DNA from 2 places in the Pseudoalteromonas sp. Of7M-16 genome. Region 1 is predicted to be linked to the other one. Evidence: predicted binding sites of a transcription regulator. Region 1 holds the regulator's gene; the other holds the start of a gene.

Evidence for each region. The regulator LexA, encoded in region 1, represses DNA repair genes until DNA is damaged. The targets are predictions, from matches to a motif close to TACTGTATNNNNATACAGTA.
Region 2: a site for LexA is predicted at 2,448-2,467, ahead of MHN81_RS12825 (DNA topoisomerase III). Genes of this name have one in related genera too.

What each region holds. Positions count from the first base shown of each region.
Region 1 is NZ_JAKRFY010000046.1:18,306-23,858, forward strand. It holds gene MHN81_RS27550 (efflux RND transporter permease subunit) at 1-1,794, opposite strand, end outside; gene MHN81_RS27555 (efflux RND transporter periplasmic adaptor subunit) at 1,791-2,864, opposite strand; gene MHN81_RS27560 (DUF3313 family protein) at 2,881-3,579, opposite strand; gene lexA (transcriptional repressor LexA) at 3,938-4,549, opposite strand; gene MHN81_RS27570 (hypothetical protein) at 5,079-5,240, opposite strand.
Region 2 is NZ_JAKRFY010000011.1:787-6,339, forward strand. It holds gene MHN81_RS12820 (tetratricopeptide repeat protein) at 1-427, opposite strand, end outside; gene MHN81_RS12825 (DNA topoisomerase III) at 503-2,437, opposite strand; gene MHN81_RS12830 (methyl-accepting chemotaxis protein) at 2,575-4,689, opposite strand; gene MHN81_RS12835 (Na+/H+ antiporter subunit G) at 4,961-5,287, opposite strand; gene MHN81_RS12840 (K+/H+ antiporter subunit F) at 5,299-5,553, opposite strand, start outside.

The sequences.
Region 1 (5,553 bases):
GACATAACTCACCCACTGTGTAACGCCTTCTGGGCGCTCACTTGATACAAGTAGCTCTTGCTGTATATAGCTTTCCATGTCTTTTACCAAGGCTTCCGTTGTTTGTAGTCGTGTGCCAATCGGTAGCTCCAATTCGACTTTAAAATAGTCACGATCAGAGGGTGGGAAAAATAGCTTAGGAATAAATTGCATTCCTTGGAGTGCAATAAAAAACGCGGCAATACAAGCTAATAAAGTGACCCAGCGATGACGGATCATGGTTGTTAAAAGATTTTTATAGCTTAAATAGATACCTGAATTATAGTCGGCTGATTGGGATTTAACGCGTGTAAAGTATACACACAACATTGGGATCATGGTCATAGCCAATAACCAAGAACATAGTAATGTAATCGTTACGACCTTAAACAGAGAAGCGGTATATTCACCAGTTGAGGACTCAGCCAAGAAAATAGGTAAAAATGCGGCCCCAGTGGTTAGCGATGACACGAGTAATGGTACTTTTAATTCATCCGCGGAATCAACTGCCGCATCAATTGCAGCCTTTCCTCGCTCCATTTGAACCATAATATTTTCAGACATTACAATGCCATTATCAACCAACATACCAAGTGCAATAATCAAGGCTGCTAGAGAAATTTGGTCAATACTGATATGGAAAAACGACATCACTAAAATGCCAAATACCATGCTCATAGGGATGAGGCTTGCCACAATTAAACCGGTGCGCAGTCCTAATGTGAATAACATCACTAAGGTAACGACAAGCACCGCTTGTAGTAAGTTAGAGACAAAGTCACTGACCTTCTGCTCAACCTCTTTTGGTAAAAACGACAGCAGTTTAAATTCAACACCTATAGGGTAGACACTTTCCAAATAGTTCAGAGTCTCTAATACTTGCTCACCCAACGCAATATTGTTGCCGCCATGGCGCATTGAAATCGCCAATGTTAAGCCATCTTCTTGGCCAACACGTACTTTCGATTTTGCAGGATCTACGTAGTCACGATATACGACTGCAATGTCTGAAAGCAGCAAAACCTGCTCGCTACCAGGTACATTGATTATCGTATTGGCTATATCTTCGACTGATTCAAAGTTGCCACTTGGCTCTAGTGCCAATGTTTCATCATTAATATAAATAGAGCCACCGGGGTTGACGATATTTCGTGACGCTAATTGATCTTTAAGTTGACTGGGCGAAATACCTAAGGCTCCTAGCCTCGCATTTTCAAATTCAATAAAGACCCGTTGCTCTTGGTTACCGTATATCTCAACCTTTGCAGCTTCCGGTAAGCGAAGTAATGTGTCTCTGACCTGCTCAGCAACATCCTCCATCTCACGATAACTATACCCTTCAGCTGTCAGGCCGATCACAATGCCAAAGACATCACCAAACTCATCGTTGACGATAGGCGTTTGTGCATCACTGGGAAGATCTTGCTCAATACTTTGTATTTTACGTCGCAGGTTGTCCCAGATAGGCCGCATATTCTTGTAGCTTTCTTTAATATTGACGCTAACAATGGACACCCCTGTTTTCGAGGTACTGCTGACAAAATCCAGTTCAGGAATTTGCTGAACTACCTTTTCGATTTGATCTGTAACTAGTTCCTCTACACGCTGTGGGCTCGCACCAGGAAAGTAAGTAATAACTTGCGCTGTTCTAATAATAAAACCGGGATCATAGTCTTTTGGCATTTTATTGAATGACACAATGCCAAAAAACAATAGCGCAGCGATCAATACCCAGGTAGTACGGTTATTTTCTAAAGCAAGTCTGGTTATATTCACTGTGCCTCCTTGTTAAACTTTACAAGTTGACCTTCACTTACTTTACTCATGCCCGCTGTAACAATGTACTCACCTTCTGCCACACCACTGAGCACTGGAAACCCTAATGTTGAAACATCACCAATCACAATAGATTTCTTTTTAATCTCACCTTTGCCAGCACCAGCAGGCTCAACTGTCCATACATAATTTCCAGATGCGTCTTTGAGTACAGTATTTATTGGCAGGTATAATCCACTCTTGTTGACATCTGCACCTTTAGCTAAAACTTTGGCTGTCATTCCTGGTAAAATGTTATAGTTTTCAGGGCGAGTCATGCTCAAGGTAACTTCATATGCTTTAGTGACTTCATCGGCTTGAGTGCTTACTTCAACAAAATCCAGCGGGAAAGTCTTATCTGGTATTCCAGAAAACTCGGCTATGATATGTTTTGGTGCGTCTTTAGATACTTTTATCATCAAACTTTCAGGCACGTTAACCTTAAGTGTGACATGTTTTATATCCTGTAACGTCGCAACAACCTGCTTAGCCTGTACTTCTTCAAAGCGCTCTATATAAGTTCTAGCAACCACCCCAGAAAATGACGCTTTCAAATTCGTATAAGACAAGTTATTTTTTGCGTTTGCTAGTTTGCTTTTTGCACTTGTAAAATGAGATTGCAGCTGATCATAGTCCGATTGCGAAATTGTGCCGGACTTGATCAACTGTTTCGCTCGACTGAAATCCGCCTGCGCTTTATTATAGTTAGCTTGAGCGTCATCTAGTGAAAGCTGATAATCTGTTGTATCCAGCTTTGCAATTACATCGCCTAATTGGATTTCTTCACCTTGCTTTACCAATAACTCGGTAACTTCACCTGATACTTTAAAAGATAGATCTGCGGATGAAGCTGCATCTACAACTGCGGGAAACTCAACTAAAGGACCGTCTACCTGAGAAGAAAGCAGCATTGTCCTTACGGGACGAAGTTGTTCAGATTGCTGCTGCTCTGGCTGCTGGTCTGAACAACCGATTAATGCAAGACAAATTGACGCCATTGCACATAGCTGCTTGCTTTTTATTGTCTTCATGAAAGCTCCTTTAATTCTATTTAACATCGCGATGTTTTGTCATCGCCGTAACAAAGTTATTTATCCACACATCTAGCACTTCTTTAACCGCTGCTACATTCTCTGTGCCATCTGCTTTTAAAACGGTATCTAGCTCTTTGTGTGCTGTCATCATCACTACGGGTTGAGGGTTATTACCAAGATAAAAAGCAGACTCCAAAGACACATGTGTCAATGCCTCAGTTTGCTCAGTTGCAGCAAGGTAGGCCGTCTTTCCTGCATTATAGACTAAGCGAATCGGGACAAAGTCTCTCACTTGCAATGCAACAGGTTCAAACTGAACATCTGTAAATGCCCCTTCTATCATCAACACTCGCTCATTCAGATTAAGCGGCTTTTCTGTCACCACCTGAAAATGGGGAGCTAGTTTTTTTACCATTTGCGATTGCATATAGTGGCTTAACTTAGCAACATGTAGCGGGTTTATATTCAAAAACTCGGAATCTTGAACATTTATCCATACTTCAAACTGAGGAATATACAATACTTCAACCTGACTGAGCGCTGTTTGATCAAACGTACTGTTTACATAAAGTTCTGTATCTTCATATTCTTCGGAAGGGGCCAAAGAATCATAGCTCGGTAAAAAGCCTGAACGCGTATTTTGTGAAGTAGATGCACATGCGGAAACAAGACATGTAAATGTAAAAATTAGTACAATACGAAACCAAGTCATAAGTCGCTCCATAATCAATTCATTTCCAGTGGTTGTAGCACAATCAAAAGAGATACTTTGATCTCATTTGAAATCAAATGTAACTTACAAAAACAATTATAGTTTTAGGCACCACAAACTAAGACGAATAGCTCTGACCGCGAATAACTAAATAAGTGCAAAATTATCTTCAATCACTCGCGTATACGAACTAGTTTGGTAGCTAAGTTATAAAATCGTAATTAAGTATATGATATGAAGTTAGAGCTAAAAAGATCAGCAGTAAATTAAGATGAGAAAAATTGAAAGAATCGAGCTGGAGGACACGTCTCCAGCCATGAAAAAGTAACGTCAAAGAGCTATCGAAATGAAAAGCTATTTACAGATTGCCACGGATAACCCCTACCGCTAAACCTTCGATATTAAACACTTCCTGCTCAAGATCGACTTCGATTGGCGAAAAGTCCTCGTTTTCTGCATGTAAGAATACTTTTTTCCCTACTTTTTCAAAACGCTTCACAGTCACATCCTCTTCAACACGGGCGACTACCACCTGACCGTTGTTTGCGACTTGAGTGCGATGAACCGCTAACAAATCGCCGTCCATGATACCGATATTTTTCATACTCATACCGTTAACACGGAGCAAATAATCGGCTGAAGGTTGAAACATGCCTGGGTCAACTTTGCAGTGATTTTCGATATGCTCCTGCGCTAAAATAGGCTCGCCAGCGGCTACACGCCCAACCAGAGGTAAGCCTAATTGCTCCGGCTCATCAGCTTCAGCTAAGCGAATTCCTCTGCTGGCGCCTGGTACCATTTCTATAACGCCTTTTTTGGCAAGTGCTTTCAAATGCTCTTCTGCCGCATTTGCACTGCGAAAACCGAGAGACTCCGCTATTTCCGCTCGCGTTGGCGGCATACCTGTGTCTTTGATAAAAACTTTGATGAGTTCAAAAACTTGTTCTTGTCGTTTAGTCAATGGTCGCATATAACTGGTTTTCCATACAGTGCATTTACTGTGAGTATATACAGTTAAAATTAAATCGCAATGCTAATCGTTGAATACTTAGACAAATTATAAAAACAGCAAAGTGATGAGTGTTAAATAGAGTCGCAACGGTGGTAGGTTCATGGCCCATTTAATAAATCAAAGCGGCAAATAGTTCTCCTTCTTGAGCTTTCTAAACAACACTTCGCCGAAGGCCTTCAGCCCCAACTCAACTTATAAAAGGCAATGTATCTGGTTCACTTAAGTCTCGTTCTTTGTCCGGCTTTATTCATATTATTTTCTTTATTAAAAAGGTTAAGGCCTTTAGCTTTGAATTAACGAGGTTGGTTCAACAGAAGTAGTTTCTTCTATCCAGAAACTTTTAATTATTAATGAACTAAAAATCCATCATGGCTGAATAAAAGGGAAGTAATAACACTATTTTTAAATGAAAATTTTGATGAGGGTATTCGATACTTTAGTTATTGAACAGGAAATAGAGCTACTTTACGTAGCTCTATTCAGTTTGTTAGCAAGCCGTAGTAGTATATGTTCCTGGGCAAGTTCTTGTACCTGTACATTCCCAAGTTTTAAATAAACCGCCAGCAACTTGTGGTGTCATCTCCGCAGGGACGTTGGCTTTATCATGGCTAATCACTTTGATGTTTTTCTTCTTTAATTTTAATAACATTTTTATCTCCTTATTAACTACAACCAACCTAACAGCATTTATTATCACTTTCAACATAATGAATAATATTATTTTTAATTTTTATAATTGCGTTAATTTCAATATATCAAAAAGAAATTAAAAAATATTTATTAATAAAAGAACTAAAATTTTGGATAAAAAACGCTATTTCTAAAACCCACTTTTCATCATCCAAATTAACATCGAACAAAGCACCAATGACAGCGAGCGAAGCGAGTGCGTTCAGTTTGCGCAAGGTGAAATGAGCTGTTTTAACAGTTGTTAAGGCTATTACTTCTAACACCTAGCTAGT
Region 2 (5,553 bases), on a different contig from region 1:
CCTGTTTTGCATGCGAGTAGGCCCCATTGAGATCTCCAGAAGTCAACGCCTGTTTAGCTTGATCCAATAAGATCAGCTCTGGTGAAGGTAAATGTTCAGTCAGTACTTTAGTGATTTCTTCTTTTGTTTTAGCACCCGCTAACACATCAACTGGGGAGCCTGCTTTTAAAACCACCACAGTTGGAAGCGCCTGTAGCCCAACTTGCTGTGCAAGTTGACCTGCTAAAGCCTGTTGTAGATCGCAATCTAGTGTAGCAATAGTGATGCTGCTACTATATTGCGTAGCCAACTCATCTAAAATGGCTGCCTGTGCAATGCAGTCAGGATGCTGGGCACTATAAAAGCTTAGCAACACTAAATGGTCTGCAGATGAAGATGAAAGTACCTGCTGAATGTTTTCTGGCGTTAATGTAATTTTGTTTTCCATAATGGGGCATTCTTAGTTGCAATTCTATTAGCTATATGGTGACTTGTTTTTCGTTTACAAGGTAATTATATAGAACTATTTGCTTTTTCCTTTGTTAGTCGACTTTCGACGTGTTTTTCTATAACCGCCTTTCTTTTTAAAGGGACTTGCTGTTTGAATACCTTTGAGTGGATCAGTATTTAGCGTCTGAGACAACCCGACTAACTCTGCCAATTCATTCTGCAATGGCAACATAAACTGATTATAAGAGGCAGCTTTTTCGGCGATATTAGTTAGCTGAGATTCCCACAATGCCGTTCTATCTGGTAGCGACAAATCTACTGGAATAGTGTTAATAAGGCCTCTTCCAAGATCCGTCGATTTAATTAATTTACCTTCTCTTGTTAAAAATCGCCTTTTAAAAAGCAGCTCTATTATCCCAGCTCTTGTTGCTTCCGTACCTAAACCGTCTGTTTCTTTGAGAACCTTTTTGATATCACCATTCTTTACAAATCGAGCTATACCTGTCATCGCACTGAGTAACGTAGCTTCAGTATAAAACTGGGGGGGCTGAGTGTGCTTTTCTATTATCAGTCCATCGATACAATGCAATGGCTCTCCAACATCAAGATGTGGCAACTGCTTTTTTTCGTTCTGCTCTTTCTTATTTGATTTAAAAAGAACTTTGAATCCTAAGTTGATAACTGTATCAGCTTTGGCGATAAACGTGCCTCCTGCAATCTTTAACTGAGCTTTGGTTTGCGAGTATTCATAGGGCAGGTAAAACTGAGCCAGATACTGCCTGCAAATCAATCCATATACCTGTTGTTCTTGATGCCCCAACTGTGCCGTTTTGAGGTTTTTTTTGGTGGGAATGATAGCGTGGTGCGCTTCTACTTTTTTATCATTCCAACACTTCCCCTTGATATTTGGATCAGCGTTCTCAATATGTTGCTTTTCTTCACCTTGATTGTTCAATATTGCAGCGAGAATGTCATTACGCTCAGCATAGTGGTCATTTGGTAGATACCGATTATCAGATCTTGGATATGTAATGAGTTTGTGCTTTTCATATAAAGACTGGCAGATGTCTAACACTTGCTTTGCTGACATTGCAAAGCGTTTATTTGCATCAATTTGCAATGATGAAAGATTATAAGGTAACGGCGGGTTTTGCTTTTTTGGTATTTTATCCAAAGCGATGAGATCTGCAGGTTTGTCTTTAATTCGACCTGCAACATTTTCTGCCAGCGATTTGACTAACACTCGCTTTTCTTCATCCATATACGGCAAGCAAGCATCACTGGGCACCCATTTAGCGTCAAATTGCTCACCACCTGTTTTGCGAATTACAGCTGTTACTTCGTAAAATGGTTTAGAAACAAAGTGTTTTATTTCCTCATCACGACGTACCACCAAACCAAGCACTGGAGTTTGAACTCGCCCAACTGACAATACTCCTTGTATACCCGCTTTTTGCCCAGCTAAAGTAAAAGCGCGGGTTAAATTCATACCGTATAACCAGTCAGCTCTGGCCCGCGCCAATGCTGAAACACTCAATGGAACAAAGTCTGCGTTCAGTTTTGTCTGGCTAAGTGCCTTTTTCACCGCACTTGGGTTTAAATCACTGATCAACACACGTTCAACAGTCGCTTTTTTCGTTTTGGAAAGTTTAGCTTCTTGGATAACCTCATCAACAAGCAACTGACCTTCCCTATCTGGGTCGCCAGCATGAACTAGTATTGAAGCTTTCTTTATCAATCGCTTCACTGTCGATAATTGCTTTTTCGTTTTTGGTTTGGCTTTAAACTTCCACTCTGAGGGTACGATCGGTAGATCTTGGATCAACCATTTTTTATAACGCTCATCATAGTCTTCCGGCTCAGCTTGCTCTAACAAATGCCCAATGCACCATGTAACACAATCGCCATTTCCGAGTTCAATAAAACCATCTTGCTTTTTATGCGGTTTTGGAAGGACGTCGGCAATGGCTCGACCAAGGGAAGGTTTTTCTGCAATGTAGAGCTTCATAAACGCCAATAACTGTATATTTTTACAGTTATTCTAGCCAACTCCATCCAACAAATCTAGATGTGTTCTTAATTTATCAGGATGAGTAGCTTATTGTGCTAATTGAATTGACAACAAGCTACTCAAAATTTCACCCCTTACGTTTTTAATAAGCTCAGCTGGCTATGCTTCTGTTCAACTAGTTGCGTCATAGCACTGGCCGCGTGCTCTACATCATCTGCGTACTTAGCTAATTCACGTGCAGCGTCGGAAATATTAGTGGTATTGGCATTAACCTCTTCTGTAACCATGCTTTGCTGTTCAGCAGATGTAGCTATTTGCGTTACTTCATGCGAAATACCGTGGAGCTCTGTAACTAAACTCGCCATAATTTTGGCAGCTTCACGACACAATACCGTTGCCTCATTGCCTTGTTCTACCGTTTGCTCGATAATTTGCTCAGATCCGCGGATCTCGCTTTGTAAATTTTCGATCAAGGTACTGATATCATCTGTTGAAGCTTGTGTCTTTGACGCAAGTGCGCGTACTTCATCAGCTACAACCGCAAACCCTCTTCCTTTCTCGCCAGCACGCGCAGCTTCAATAGCCGCATTTAATGCCAATAAATTAGTTTGTTCTGCAATAGATCTAATTACATCGAGTATTTTCGAAATATCCCCACTGCGTTTTGCAACTTTATGAAATGCAGCTTGCGCAGTTGATACTTGAGTGGCTATTTCTTCGACGGTTTCGGTTGTCGTAACGATACTCTGTTCACACTCCCTCACTGTGCCGACTGCACCATCGGTCGTGGTTGCTGCCTGTTCAGATGCCCTAGCAACTTCGCTTGCCGTCGCACTTAACTCGTTAATAGCCGTGACAACATTATCAATTTCAATATGCTGATTAGATACCTTATTTTTAATGTTAATTGCAGCTTCTGTCGTTACATATGACTGTTGATATGACTGCTCAGCAAGACCTTTTAAATCAGCTATCATAGCTCTCAATTTGTTCGTAAAAACATTGAAACCATTCGCTAAAGAAATAAGCTCGGCATGATGTGTGACTTCTAAACTATGCGTTAAGTCCCCTTCACTAGAAGCGAGGTTTACAATTCTAGCTTCTATGTGGGACAGAGGTTTCGTTATGGTGTTTATCAAAAAGATGCTTAGGGCCAAAGCCACTGAAATCACAATAAACCCGAGCATTAGCAACCAAAGTCCAAAATCGCTGGTTGATTGATGCAGTTGTTGCTCAATCCTATACGCTGACGCAAGCACTTGCTGCTTTGGAACTTCGATCACCAGTGACCATGTCTTGTTTGCCAATTCAATTTCAATTGATTTGGCAAAAAACACCTTACTTTCCGTTTCTGCATAGCCACCTTTTTGGTGCAATGTACCTAGCTTATTTGCCAATGACACATCTAAAACATCACTCAGAGGCTCACCCAATTTATCTGCGTTATGGCTCGCACCGGCAATTAACCCCAACTCACTCAATAAAAATACTTTGCCTTTGCCCTGATATAAATTGTTTGAAAGCTCTTCCACCAGTTTTTGCAAACTAGGCAAATTGACATCAACTCCGATAATGCCTTTAAAGCGCCCGTTCTCACGTATAGGCACAGTCAGAGAAGTCATCAGCATTTCTCGACCAGGCGAAATTTCATATAGATAGGGTTCCATAATACATGGCGCATTTATATCTCTCGCGCACAGATACCACTCAGCTTCACGTATACCAAATTGGTTGCGCGCTTCAGCATATTTTGCGTCAGAGGACTCTACAATGTGTTGCGTGACACCGCCGCTATCTCTAGTAAAGTACATTTCGAGCGCCCCACTTCCGGCAACAGAGTGTGACGCTCCCGATATGTAGTCCGTATCATTTTTATCGTAGCCATTTGGTTCGTAGTGCACATAGATAGAAGAGACGTTTGCGCTTTTTTCAAGTCCACCTCTAAGTAAGGATTGCATATCACTTCTGCTCAGTGGCGAGATATATGTAGATTCAAATGATCCTGCCAGCGTGTTTGGCACTCGATAAGCTGCATTTAAAAATCCGGCTATTCTCTGTCCATAATATAGCCCCTGAGCTGTCAGTCTTGCATTTATTTCCTCCAGCATTGCAGAGTGAACCTCGTCACTTTGCCTGTTATTTTCCTCTTGCAAATGTAACCAAGTCGTCACCACTAGAATCGCTATTACCGCAATAACTAATGTTGTTACAAAGAGCATGAGTTTATTTTTTATCGATACTTGCTGCATACGCGACCTTAAGAAATTCCGTCTATTTTCGTTGGGAACAAGGAGTATTTAACGTTTTAAAAACTACCAACTAAAGTTAACTGACTAAATAATAATAGTTTATTTTACTACAGAAATATTAAAGAATAATTGAAGGTAAGTTTTTGAGCTGAATTTTGCAAGAATAAATTGAGATAAGCGTGGAGGCAGGAAAAAACGATAATTAGTTAAATATTAGAATTGGTGGACGATCAGCAGTTGGGTGCCAAAGACACCCAACTCGAAGAAGGCTTTAATCTTCTTCTATTTTGTCTTTTCCCGTTGTCTTGTCTGTAGAGTCAATGCGGTGATGGATAGCCGATTTTATCAACATATACCCACTGATTGGAGCTGTTATAAGTAAAAACAAAGAAATCAAAATTTCTTTTAAACTCAAACCGTCACCGTACTGACTATAATGCGCCATTGCAGCAAATAATAAACAAGCCATACCCAGTGTCGTTGCTTTTGTCGGGCCATGCAAGCGCATGAAAAAGTCAGGCATTTTTACCAACCCGATTGACCCAACTAAAACTAAAACACCGCCCATTAAAAGTAAAATCGAAATAACTATGTCCACTTTCTCAGCCCCTATTCAATTATGTCGCCGCGTAATAAGTATTTACATACAGCAACGGTACTCACAAAGCCGAGTAACGCAATTAATAATGCGGCTTCGAAATACAATGACGTGCCCATATTCATGCCGTATAGGATAATAAGTGCAATGGTATTAATGTACATAGTATCCAATGCCAGTATTCTATCTGGAACTGATGGCCCTACAACTAGACGCCATAAATTCAGTAACAACGCCAAGCCTATCATGGCAAAAACAATTAAGAT